2 regions of the Levilactobacillus zymae genome follow, and region 1 is predicted to be linked to the other one. Evidence: predicted binding sites of a transcription regulator. Region 1 holds the regulator's gene; the other holds the start of a gene.
The links. The regulator HrcA, encoded in region 1, represses chaperone genes, less so after heat shock. The targets are predictions, from matches to a motif close to TTAGCACTCNNNNNNNNNGAGTGCTAA.
Positions count from the first base shown of each region.

Region 2: a site for HrcA is predicted at 2,210-2,236, ahead of groES (co-chaperone GroES). Genes of this name have one in related genera too.

Region 1 covers NZ_JAVLAS010000001.1:1,443,275-1,449,948, forward strand. Annotated here, with positions in the region: gene infB (translation initiation factor IF-2) at 1-752, shown strand, start outside; gene rbfA (30S ribosome-binding factor RbfA) at 774-1,130, shown strand; gene truB (tRNA pseudouridine(55) synthase TruB) at 1,204-2,121, shown strand; gene ribF (riboflavin biosynthesis protein RibF) at 2,145-3,098, shown strand; gene hrcA (heat-inducible transcriptional repressor HrcA) at 3,373-4,410, shown strand; gene grpE (nucleotide exchange factor GrpE) at 4,432-5,037, shown strand; gene dnaK (molecular chaperone DnaK) at 5,072-6,674, shown strand, end outside.
Region 2 covers NZ_JAVLAS010000001.1:988,026-994,699, forward strand. Annotated here, with positions in the region: gene RI501_RS04445 (ABC-F family ATP-binding cassette domain-containing protein) at 1-608, opposite strand, end outside; gene RI501_RS04450 (redox-sensing transcriptional repressor Rex) at 974-1,612, shown strand; gene groES (co-chaperone GroES) at 2,284-2,568, shown strand; gene groL (chaperonin GroEL) at 2,635-4,260, shown strand; gene RI501_RS04465 (APC family permease) at 4,705-6,540, shown strand.

The DNA of each region.
Region 1 (6,674 bases):
ACCGTTTCGTGGTCTTTGACGACGAAAAGACGGCCCGGGCTGCGGGTGAAGAACGGGCCAAGGAAGCCTTGGTTAAGGAACGTCAAAATACCAGCCATGTCACGTTGGACAACCTGTTCGATTCCTTAAAGGAGGGCGAAATGAAGGAAGTCGACGTGATCATCAAGGCCGACGTTCAGGGTTCGGTTGAAGCCTTAGTGGGCAGTCTGCAGAAGATTGACGTTTCCGGTGTACGGGTGAACATTATTCACTCCGCCGTTGGGGCCATCAACGAAAGTGATGTGACCTTGGCGGAAGCGTCCAATGCGATCATCATCGGGTTCAACGTGCGGCCAACGCCACAAGCGCGTTCTCAAGCTGATAGTGACAAGGTCGACATTCGCCTGCACAACGTCATCTACAACGCCATCGATGAAATCGAAGCGGCGATGAAGGGGATGTTGGAACCGGTCTACGAAGAACAAGTGATTGGCCAAGTTGAAATTCGGCAAATCTATCACGCTTCCAAAGTCGGGACGATTGCCGGTGGGATGGTCACTGCCGGTAAGATTACGTCCGACAGTGACGTTCGGCTGATCAGAGATGGCGTCGTGATCTATGAAGGTAAGCTGGGAAGCTTAAAGCGCTTCAAGGACGACGTTAAGGAAGTTAAGCAGGGCTTTGAATTAGGATTAACCATTGAAAACTACAACGACATCAAGGTTGACGATGTGATTGAAGCCTATGTCATGAAAGAAGTTCCGGTTAAATAAAGAACGGAGGCACAACGTAAAATGGCACAATATCGAGTTGGTCGCTTGGAACAAGAGATCCAGCGTGAGGTCACGGACATTCTGTTAAAACGGGTCCGCGACCCTCGCGTCGAAGGCGTTACCGTTACGGGTGTGGAAGTTACGGGTGACTTGCAAGAAGCCACCATCTATTACAGCATTTTATCGGATAAGGCCTCGTCCGCTGAGAAGACGGCACAGGGCTTGAAGAAGGCCACGGGACTGATTCGTTCCGAACTAGGGTCACGGTTGAGTATTTACAAGACGCCGGAACTCTTCTTCGAACAGGATAAGTCTGTGCAATACGGTAGCCGGATCGATGAACTGCTAAATGATCTCCACCACCAAGACCACGCGTAAGCCGGGTAGTTGAGAACTTGAGGACGCTGATCAGCACAGATCAGCGTCCTCTTTTTGAAATGGAGGACTGAAAGTGAACGGAATTATCCCCCTGTATAAGGAACGGGGCCTCACAAGTTTTGACTGTGTCGCGAAGCTCCGACACATTTTGCATACCAAGAAGGTCGGCCACAGTGGGACGCTAGATCCCGGGGTTGACGGTGTTTTACCCATTTGCATCGGGTCGGCGACCAAGGTTGTTCCGTACCTGATGGCGTCGGGGAAGGTTTACCGGGGCCAAGTCACGTTGGGTCTAGCGACCACCACCGAGGATCTCGAAGGTGATGAAGTGGCCCGACAGGTGTTGTCCCAGCCGTTCTCACTGACTGACCTACAAGCTGCGGCGGCCCAGTTAACGGGAACCATCCAGCAGACGCCGCCCATGTATTCGGCGGTTAAGGTCCGGGGACGGAAGCTTTACGAGTATGCACGGGCGGGCGAAACCGTGGAACGGCCGACGCGGACCATCACGGTAACGGCCTTCACATTGCGGGACGCGGGAACCTTTGATGCGCAAGCTGGAACCCAGACCATTGACTTTGAGGTCAGCTGCTCCAAGGGAACCTACGTCCGGACACTAGCGGTGGACCTAGGAAAGAAACTAGGCGTTCCGGCCGTGATGGCCTCGCTAACGCGACTTAAGAGCGGTGGGTTTACCCTGGATCAGGCGGTGACCTTAGAGCAGGTCGCAACCGCCGTGGCCCAAGATGACCTGGCCACGGTTTTACGACCGATCGACTACGCTTTGCAGGATTACCCGCACGTGGCGTTGTCCGAGAAGCTTTGGGGGTTAGTTAAAAACGGGGTGTTTTTGAGTCCCGCTGAAATTGAAACGGACCCCAGTATCGTTCCTACCGTTGCGTTGACTTACCAAGGGGCCACTAAGTGTCTCTACCAATGGTCGGCCACTAAACAACAATATAAGCCGTTGAAGATGTTTACGGTGGAGTAAAGTGAAGGAGTGAATAGCCGTTTATGGAAGTTATTCGAATACATCATCCATTGGATCCCCGGAAAATTCCCGCAGATCCAGTGGTCTTAGCCATGGGATTCTTTGATGGCGTGCACTTGGGCCACCAGGCCGTGATTAATCGCGCGAAGGTTCTGGCCCAAAAGCGGGGCGTCAAGCTAGCCGTATTGACGTACGACCATCATCCGGCGCTGGTTTACCGACCGTTGACTAACGACGACCGTAAATATTTGAGCCCAGAACCACGTAAATTGCGGCAGTTAGAACGGTTGGGAGTTGAGCGGGTTTTTTGGGTGAACTATACCGGTGAATTCGCCGCGCAGACGCCGCAAGAATTTGTGGATCACTACCTGGTGCCGTTCCACACGGTTGTAGCGGTCGCGGGGTTTGATCACACCTATGGCCCCAAGGACGTGGCGATCATGGACCGGCTCCCCGAATATGCGCAGGGACGGTTTGCTGTGGAGACGGTGCCGGCCGAAACGCTAGCAAACGGTAAAGTTAGTTCGTCACGAATTCGGGCAGCCATGAAGGCGGGTCAAGTTGATCTGGTGAACCAGCTGTTGGGCTATCCTTATCGCACCACGGGCTTAGTGGTGCACGGAGAAGCCCGGGGGCGGACCATTGGGTACCCAACGGCTAACGTCTTAGTCCCGGAGAATCAATGGCTCCCGGGAATTGGCGTTTACACGGCTCGGCTGAAGGTCGGGGCCATCTGGTATCCCGGGATGATCTCGGTTGGGCGCAATGTGACCTTTGGGGAGCATCGCCCCATTACTGTGGAAATGAATTTATTGGATTTTCACGGCAACCTTTACGGCGAGTCCGTAGCCGTTGAATGGCACCACCGATTACGCGGTGAGGTAAAATTCGACAATGCGGACGGCCTGGTGGCGCAATTAGCCCAAGATGAGGCGGATACCCGCGCGTACTTTGCCCAGGTGGCGCGCCACGAATAGACTGATGGCCAACCCTGATGAATGATTAGGGTTGGCCATTTTGCTGTGCTAAACTAACGGTCTGGTGGGGAAACTTAAGCGTTAGCCGCTTAACGGAAAGACCGGATTCCCTGGTTTGCCGGGTTAAATCGGGCCGTAAATTAAAAAATTAGCACTTAACCTAAGAGATTGCTAAATTTCTTGCTGGATTTCTTGACTTAAAAACGCGATTTTGCTACATTATATATGTGTCTTAGCACTTGGAAGATTGAGTGCTAAAAAAGGGGTGATTGTGATGCTGTCAGAAAGACAGATGATGATTCTGCGAGCCATTGTCCGTGATTTCACCAACAGTGGTGTTCCGGTGGGATCCAAGGCACTAGCTAAGCAGTTACCCATCCACGTCAGTTCGGCCACGATTCGTAATGAAATGGCGGCCTTGGAAGACCAAGGGTTGATTCGGAAGACCCACTCGTCTTCTGGGCGGATTCCGTCCGTCGAAGGTTATCGCTACTACGTGGATCATTTGGTTAAGCCAGACCCGTTGCGGCCTAATGACTTGAGCATGATCCAATCGTCACTGGGCGGTGACTTCCATAAGATTGATGAGATTATCTCCCAATCGGCCACCATTTTATCGAATTTGACCAGCTACACGGCCTTTACCTTAAAGCCAGAACTCAAGGATAGTCGGTTAAGTGGCTTTCGGTTGGTCCCCTTAGGCCACCGGCAAGTCATGGCGATTTTAGTTACCGATAGTGGGGACGTGGAAAATCAAACGTTTGATGTGACCGAAGCGGTGACAGGTGAGCAGTTGGAAGCCGTTGTCCGCTTGATTAACGATCAGTTAGTCGGGTTGACCTTACCGGAAGTGTTGCAGAAGTTACGGACCGACATTCCCGCGAAGATTACGCATTACCTGCAAAGTCCGCAGGGATTCTTGGATATCTTTGGGGATGTCTTGACTCGGGCGGCGCAGGAGCGTTTCTACGTGGGCGGTCGCTTGAACCTGTTGAACTTCTCACAGGATAGTGACGTTGATTCTTTAAAGGCGTTGTATTCGTTGATTGATAAGACGGATGATATCGCCAACGTCTTGGGTCAGCCACGGGATAACATTTCCGTGCAGATTGGTAACGAAATGACTAACGACGCATTGCGTAATTATAGTTTGATTACGGCAACCTACGACGTTAATCAGCACGGTCGCGGAATGATCGCCATTTTAGGACCTACGCGAATGCCATATTCGCGAATGTTAGGTCTGGTTGGCGCGTTTCGTGAAGAGCTCGCGAAAAAACTACTCGATTATTATCGTTATTACGACGAGTAACAGAAAGGAAGGGGTTCATTCGTGGCTGATAAGCAACCGAAATCTGCTGACGCTAAACAAGTCCAGCAGGCAACACCAGATCAACCAGCAGCGGACGTGAAGACCTCAGCGTCGAGCGCCGCTGAGCAACCAACCACTAAGGCTGAAAAACAGGCCACCAAGCCGGATCCTCAGGCAGCCGAGTTAGCGGAGCTGAAGCAGAAGTCTTCTGCCATGGAGGACAAGTACCTCCGGGCCGAAGCCGAGATTCAAAATATGCAAACGCGGTTCCAAAAAGAACAGGCGACGTTGATCAAGTACGATGGTCAACAGTTGGCTAAGGATATCTTACCGGTGATTGATAACCTGGAACGGGCGCTGGCCGTTGAAGCTAAGGACGAAGCGGCAACGGGGTTGAAGAAGGGTGTTCAGATGACCTACGATCACTTGGAAGATGCCCTGAAGCGCAACCATGTGACTGAAGTGGTTGCGTTGGGTCAAAAGTTTGATCCGACCTTACACCAGGCCGTTCAGACGGTTCCGGCCAGTGATGACCAACCGGCTGAAACGGTGGTTCAGGTGCTCCAAAAGGGGTATCAGTTAAAGGACCGGGTATTACGACCGGCCATGGTGGTTGTTGCACAATAAATTAAAAATCTAACAGTAAAAGAGGGAATTTTTGATGGCAAGCAACAAAATTATTGGGATTGACTTAGGGACGACGAACTCCGCCGTTGCCGTTTTGGAAGGTAGTACACCAAAGATTATTGCCAACAAGGAAGGCGCCCGGACGACGCCATCCGTTGTGGCCTTTAAAGATGGGGAAACCCAAGTGGGTGAAGTGGCCAAGCGTCAAGCCATTACCAACCCGAACACGATTTCATCCATTAAGAGTCACATGGGTGAAGCCGGCTACAAGGTTAGTGTGGACGGCAAGGACTACACGCCAGAACAAATCTCCGCGATGATTTTGCAACACTTGAAGTCGTTTGCTGAAGACTACATTGGTGATACGGTTTCGCAAGCCGTGATTACGGTACCCGCCTACTTCAACGATGCTCAACGGCAAGCCACGAAGGATGCCGGGAAGATTGCGGGCTTGGACGTTAAGCGGATCATCAACGAACCAACCGCTGCGGCCTTAGCTTACGGCTTGGACAAGCAAGATAAAGACGAAAAGATCATGGTCTACGACTTAGGTGGGGGGACGTTTGATGTCTCCATCCTGGACTTAGGGGACGGTGTCTTTGACGTTCTGTCCACTAACGGGGATACCCATTTAGGTGGGGATGACTTTGACCAAAAGATCATGGACTGGTTAATTGCCGGCTTCAAGGATGAAAATGGTGTTGACTTGTCCAAGGACAAGATGGCCTTACAACGGTTGAAGGATGCGGCTGAAAAGGCTAAGAAGGACCTCTCCGGAGTGACGGAAGCTTCCATTAGCTTGCCATTTATTTCTGCCGGCGCTAACGGCCCACTGCACTTGGAAAAGTCCTTAACGCGGGCTAAGTTCAATGAATTGACCGCTGACTTGGTTGAAAAGACGCGGATTCCAGTGGAAAACGCCTTGAAGGATGCCGACTTACAAGCTTCCGATATCAACGTGGTCATCTTAAACGGTGGGTCCACCCGGATTCCAGCCGTTCAAGAAGCCGTTCAAAAGTGGACGGGTAAGGAACCAAGTCACTCTATCAACCCAGACGAAGCCGTGGCCTTAGGGGCTGCCGTTCAAGGTGGGGTCATTACCGGTGACGTGAAGGACGTTGTGCTGTTGGATGTTACCCCATTATCCTTAGGGATTGAAACCATGGGTGGCGTCTTCACTAAGCTGATTGATCGCAACACGACCATTCCAACGAGCAAGTCTCAAGTCTTCTCTACGGCGGCTGATAACCAACCGGCCGTTGATATCCACGTCTTGCAAGGTGAACGGCCAATGGCTGCTGACAACAAGACGTTAGGGAACTTCCAGCTGACGGACATTCCAGCCGCCCCACGTGGGGTTCCTCAAATCCAAGTGACCTTCGATATCGATAAGAACGGGATCGTTAACGTTTCGGCTAAGGACATGGGGACCAACAAGGAACAAAAGATCACCATCAAGAGTTCCGACGGTCTGTCCGACGACGAAATCGAAAAGATGATGAAGGAAGCTAAGGAAAACGAAGCGGCCGATAAGCAACGTAAGGAAGAAGTCGACACCAAGAACGAAGTCGACCAACTCCTCTTCCAGACCGATAAGACCTTAAAGGAAGTTAAGGGCAAGGTTTCCGACGATGAAA
Region 2 (6,674 bases), 460 kb from region 1:
GTCAGCGTCTCGACGTCTAAGTGGTTGGTGGGTTCGTCCAGGATGAGGAGATCGGGTTTTTCCAGCAGGCGTTTGGCCAAGGCCAGTTGCGTGCGTTGGCCCCCGGAGAGTTCGCTGATGGGTTTATCGTAGAATTCCTCGCCAAATTCAAATCCGTGCAACACGCCGCGAATTTCGGCTTGATAACCGTAGCCGTTCTGATCACTAAAGTCCTGTTGGAGTTGATCGTAGGTTTTGGTGATCTGGTCGAACTGTTCGGTGTCGGCAATCACGCTGGGATCACTCATTTGGGCTTCCAGGTCGTGAATCTTGCGTTCCATGGCGCGCTGCTTGGCAAAGACGGTGAGCATTTCGTCCCAGACCGATTTATCGGAATTTAGTCCCGCATTTTGGGCTTGATACCCCACGGTCAGGCCCCGTTTACGGGTAATTTGACCTTCGTCGGGGGTGGTTTCCCCGGCAATCATTTTAATCAGGGTGGATTTACCAGCCCCGTTGCGCCCGACTAAGGCGACCCGTCCGTGTTCGGCGACGTCGAGATTGACATCGTGGAAGAGGACGGTGGCCCCGAAACGCCGGGTCACTTGTTGGACTTGTAAGAGAATCACAAAACCAACCTCCTTTACGCAATTTGCGGTTATTAATACTCTACATTTTAGCATATTGTGCAGTTAAGCCGAAATATTGTCAGGTTAATTGCCCGCATTTTCCCATCGTGTCGCCCCTGAACGGCTCAGTAAATAAAAAATTGCGTTTTGGATGACTTTGTGAAATAATTTAAAGCGCTGCTCACCGATGCAGATTGTGAAAGCTGATAATAATTATTTGCAATTTCTTTCACAAGATTAGCTGATATGCTATAATCTATAGGAAATGAGGTTTCACAATTGTCGAATAAGTTAAGCCTATAAGTCGTGGGGACTGATGTGGTTTTAGCGATGACCGGCAATAATTGATTAGGAGGTAACATGCTTTGACAGAACAAAAAATTCCACGCGCGACGGCGAAACGATTGCCGATTTATTATCGCTACTTAAACATCCTACTAGATGCCGATAAAACGCGGGTCTCTTCGACGGAGCTTTCTGAAGCCGTAAAGGTCGACTCGGCCACCATTCGGCGGGACTTTTCCTACTTCGGCGCCCTAGGAAAGCGGGGTTACGGCTACGACGTTGAAAGCCTGATTAAGTTCTTCCGCAAGATTTTAAATCAGGACCGGCTGACCAACGTGGCGTTGATCGGGGTCGGAAATATGGGTCACGCGTTGTTGAACTTTAACTTTCACCAAGATAGCAACGTACGGATTAGTGCGGCGTTCGATATTAACGAGGATATTGCGAACACGATCCAAAGCGGGGTTCCAATTTATCCGATGACGGATTTACGGACGCAACTGGAAGAGCAACAAATCCAAGTGGCCATCTTGACGGTCCCATCGGACGTGGCCCAAGAGGTCACAAACGAAGCGGTCGCGGGGGGCATCAAGGGAATCTTGAACTTCACGCCGCTACGCATCACGGTACCTAAGGGCGTGCGGGTCCAAAACGTGGATCTGACCAACGAATTACAAACCTTGATTTACTTCTTGGAACATTACAATCACAAAGATTAAACAAGAGTCGTAGTCTGAAAGGATTACGGCTTTTTTTGTATAAGAGTGCGTCCAGGGGCGGTCAGCGGGCGAGCATTAACGTCATTTCGGTGATTAGCCTGGGCTTGGCTAATTGCCGAAATGGGGTTAAGCGGAACCCGTTGCCCCTGGTAAGCACGTTTCAGCGGCCGCAGATGGCGATAATTTTAAGGCAAAAATCCAGCACCTGTTAATGACAACGCACTTGGCTAATCGGGGTTAAGCGGAACCGGCTGCCCGTCAGTCGCACGTTTCAGCAGCCGCAGATGGCGATAGTTTCAGGACAAAAATCCAGCACCTGTTAATGGCAACGCACTTGGCTAATCGGGTTTAAGCGGAACCCGTTGCCCCTGGTAAGCACGTTTCGGCGATGGCGCAGTGTAAGCGAGAATTTTCCAGCTGAATTAGACTGAAGGTCTAGGGAAAGGTAAGCAAAACCTTAAGTTTCTCAGATTCCGGGTGAAATAAGTGGGGACGTTGCCGGAGTTTAGGTAGAATAGGGACAAATTAGCACTCACCAAGAAAGTTTGCCAAATTCCTTGATTTTTAAAACAAAAAATCATATATTAGAAACTGTGATTAGCACTTATGTTAGTCAAGTGCTAATAGTGCTAAAACTAAAGTTAATTAGTCAGTTTATTGGAGGGATTCAAGTGTTAAAACCATTAGGAGACCGCGTCATTTTAGACCAACCACAAGAACAAGAAGAAACGGTTGGCGGCATTGTGTTAGCAAGTAATGCCCAGGAAAAGCCTCAAACGGCCAACGTCGTTGCAGTCGGTGACGGCCGGGTGTTGGACAATGGCGAAAAGGTTGCGCCAAGCGTCAAGGTTGGCGACAAGGTTTTGTTTGACAAGTATTCCGGTACTGAAGTGAAGTACCAAGACAAGACTTACCTTGTTTTACACGAAAAGGACTTAGTTGCGATTATCGACTAATTCTTTCCCAACGATTGATCCAAAAACTCATTTTTAAAAAAATTTTGTATGAGGTGAACTAGAATAATGGCTAAAGAATTGAAGTTTTCTGAAGATGCACGTAGCGCAATGTTAGCCGGTGTTGACAAGTTAGCCGACACGGTGAAGACCACCTTAGGACCTAAGGGACGTAACGTTGTTTTGGAACAAAGTTACGGTAACCCAACCATCACGAACGATGGGGTGACGATTGCGAAGTCGATCGAATTAGAAGACCACTTTGAAAACATGGGCGCTAAGCTGGTTTCCGAAGTTGCTTCCAAGACCAACGACATCGCTGGTGATGGGACCACGACCGCAACGGTTCTGACCCAAGCCATCGTGAACGAAGGAATGAAGAACGTCACTGCCGGTGCTAACCCAGTTGGTATCCGTCGGGGGATTGAGAAGGCGACGGCTGCCGCAGTTGATGGGTTACACAAGATGTCCCATGACGTGAAGACCAAGGACGATATCGCCCAAATCGCTTCTATTTCTTCTGCTAGCAAAGAAACGGGTTCGCTGATTGCGGATGCCATGGAAAAGGTTGGTAACGACGGGGTCATCACCATTGAAGAATCCCGTGGGGTGGACACCAGCTTGGACGTGGTTGAAGGAATGCAATTCGACCGTGGCTACATGTCACAATACATGGTCACCGACAACGACAAGATGGAAGCTAACTTGGACAACCCATACATCTTGATTACCGACAAGAAGATTGCCAACATTCAAGATATCTTACCATTATTACAATCCGTGGTTGAACAAAGTCGTTCCCTGTTGATCATTGCCGATGACATTACCGGTGAAGCTTTACCAACCTTGGTTCTGAACAAGATGCGGGGAACCTTCAACGTGGTTGCCGTTAAGGCCCCAGGCTTTGGTGACCGGCGGAAGGCTCAACTTCAAGACATCGCCGTTCTGACTGGCGGGACTGTCATTACCGATGACTTAGGTCTGAACTTGAAGGACACGACCATCGATCAATTAGGTCAAGCCCAAAAGGTCAACGTTACCAAGGACAACACCACCATCGTGGAAGGTTCTGGTACCAAGGACCAAATCGCTGCTCGGGTTGAAGAAATCAAGGGTCAAATCGCTGACACGACTTCTGACTTCGACCGTGACAAGCTGAAGGAACGTTTGGCTAAGTTGGCCGGCGGTGTTGCTGTGGTTCGGGTCGGTGCTGCTACCGAAACCGAATTGAAGGAACGTAAGTACCGGATTGAAGATGCCTTGAACGCGACCCGTGCCGCCGTTGAAGAAGGCTTCGTTGCCGGTGGTGGGACTGCTTTGATCAACGTGATCAAGGATGTTGCTGCCGTGAAGGCTGAAGGCGACGAACAGACCGGGGTTAACATCGTGCTGCGCGCGTTGGAAGAACCCGTTCGTCAAATCGCCACGAACGCCGGGGTCGAAGGCTCCGTTGTGGTTGAACACTTGAAGGGTGAAAAGCCAGGTGTTGGTTACAACGCTGCCGATGACAAGTACGAAGACATGGTTGCTGCCGGGATTACCGACCCAACCAAGGTTACCCGTTCTGCTCTGCAAAACGCGGCCTCCGTTTCCGCCTTGTTGTTGACCACTGAAGCCGTTGTCGCTGAAAAGCCAGAAAAGAACCCAGCACCAGCTGCCCCAGCCGCACAACCCGGCATGGGCGGTATGATGTAAAACCGTTCTTAACGCATAACAATGTGTCACAGACACCCTCGTCATTGGCGGGGGTGTTTTTGTGTGCCGTGAGAACGTGGGTACGGAATTGCCGATAATTTAAATGATTATAACGGCAGATAGTTCGGCCTAAGCACCGTCGGTTAACCGGCGAGGTTGCGCGAATCCGTGAGATAATTAAGCGGAAATTTAGTTAGTGCGGAGTCACGATTAGCCTTACGGGGACGGGGGATAACGGCATTGCTTTTTATGAGAGCGCTTTATTTTTTCGGTTGGCAAAATGGGTCCCAAAATTGCAGCTTGCTTACGCTAAGAATTGTGGTAATGTTGAGCTAGAAGTAGTAGAATGACGTTTGCATTCGCAAAAGCGAGTGGTGTTGAATAGCCCGGCCAATGACCGGATTTTCGAATTATTATTTTCGTGGAGATAAGGAGTAAATAGTCATGTGGCATTATTTAAAGCGGGTTTTGATTGGAAAACCCCTCAAGACCATGGACGAAGGCGGTCAGGCGCTCACTAAGTTTAAAGCCTTAGCGTTGCTATCCTCTGATGCCTTATCCTCCGTGGCTTATGGTACTGAGCAAATTACCACAGTCCTAATTACTTTATCCGCTGCAGCCTTGATGTATCAGTTATGGATTGCTGCGTTGGTTTTAGTTCTGTTATTTGCGATCACGCTTTCTTACCAGCAAATTATTCATGCTTACCCGTCCGGTGGAGGGGCCTATGCGGTCGCTAGCACCAATTGGGGGCAATCGGCTGGTTTGGTCGCTGGTGGTTCGCTACTGGTTGATTACATGTTAACGGTGGCCGTATCAACCACTTCCGGGACCGAGGCGATTACGTCGGCGATCCCTGCGTTATATCCGTATTCAGTTTTAATCTCAGTGTTAATTGTTATTGGGATTATGCTGTTGAACTTGCGGGGGATGCGGGAATCGGCGGCCTTTCTGACCGTGCCGGTCTACTTCTTCATCCTCATGATTCTGGTGATGGTCGGTGTTGGGTTTTACAACATCGTAACGGGTCACGTGACTTACCACGCTGCGGCAGCGATTGGCGCACCGGTGCAGGGGATGACACTCCTACTGTTCTTAAGAGCTTTCTCCTCCGGGTCATCGTCCTTAACCGGGGTGGAAGCCATCAGTAACGCGGTGCCGAACTTTAAGCAGCCTAAGCGGCACAATGCCGCGGCGACGCTAGCCATGATGGCCATCATTTTAGCCATCTTCTTCTCGGGGATCACTTACCTGAGTTACTACATGGGCATTCGGCCCCAGTCTAATCAGACGGTGCTGTCCCAGATTGCCGGTGGTGTTTTCGGCCACGGCGTGTTGTATTACCTGTTACAACTCTCAACGGCTTTAATTTTAGCGGTGGCTGCCAACACGGGGTTCTCGGCGTTTCCAATCTTGGCCTACAATTTGGCCAAGGATAAGTTCTTACCACACGCGTATCTCGACCGAGGGGATCGCTTGGGGTATTCTAACGGGATTATTTCGTTAGCCATTGGGGCGATTATCCTGATTCTGATTTTCCACGGGCAAACCACGCTCCTGATTCCGCTATACGCGATTGGGGTGTTCGTACCCTTTACCTTATCCCAATCCGGGATGATCATTCACTGGTTCCGGACGCGGGAAGGCTGGTGGTTGGGGAAAGCCGCCATTAACCTTCTGGGGGCCTTAATCTCAGTGGTCCTCGTGGGCATTTTACTGTTCCTGCGGTTCGGTAACGTTTGGCCGTACCTGATTATCATGCCGTTATTGTTGATGATGTTCTACCGGATTCACCAACACTACCTGAACGTTGCGCGGCAGTTGCGGGTGGCGGCGAAAGCCAAGGCCGAGATTCACCATTATGATGGGGCGACCGTCATCGTGCTGGTCAGCAACATTACCCGGGTGACCAGTGGGGCCATCAATTATGCGCGGTCCATTGGGGACTACGTCATTGCCATGCACGTGTCGTTTGACGAGAACCCGAAGAAGGAACACAAGACAGCCTTAGAATTTAAGGAAGAGTTCCCGGATATCCGGTTCGTTGATATTCATTCGTCGTACCGGTCCATCGCCACGCCAACGTTGCGGTTTTGTGATGTGATTGCTAAGCGGGCGACGGAACGAAACTTTACGACCACGGTGTTGGTTCCACAGTTCGTTCCACGCCATCCTTGGCAAAACGTCTTGCATAACCAGACGGCGTTGCGCTTGCGGGCGGTGCTGAATTCACGAGAAAATATCATTATTTCGACGTATAACTACCATCTAAAAGAATAGTTCATCAAGGGCGTCTAGGGTTAAAATCCGAGACGCCTTTTTTATATACGCTGAGGAGCGACACAACGCCCCCACAGTGATCTCTAGAAACGCTTAGTGTGTCCATTATAATTTCTTCTATATACAACATTTAA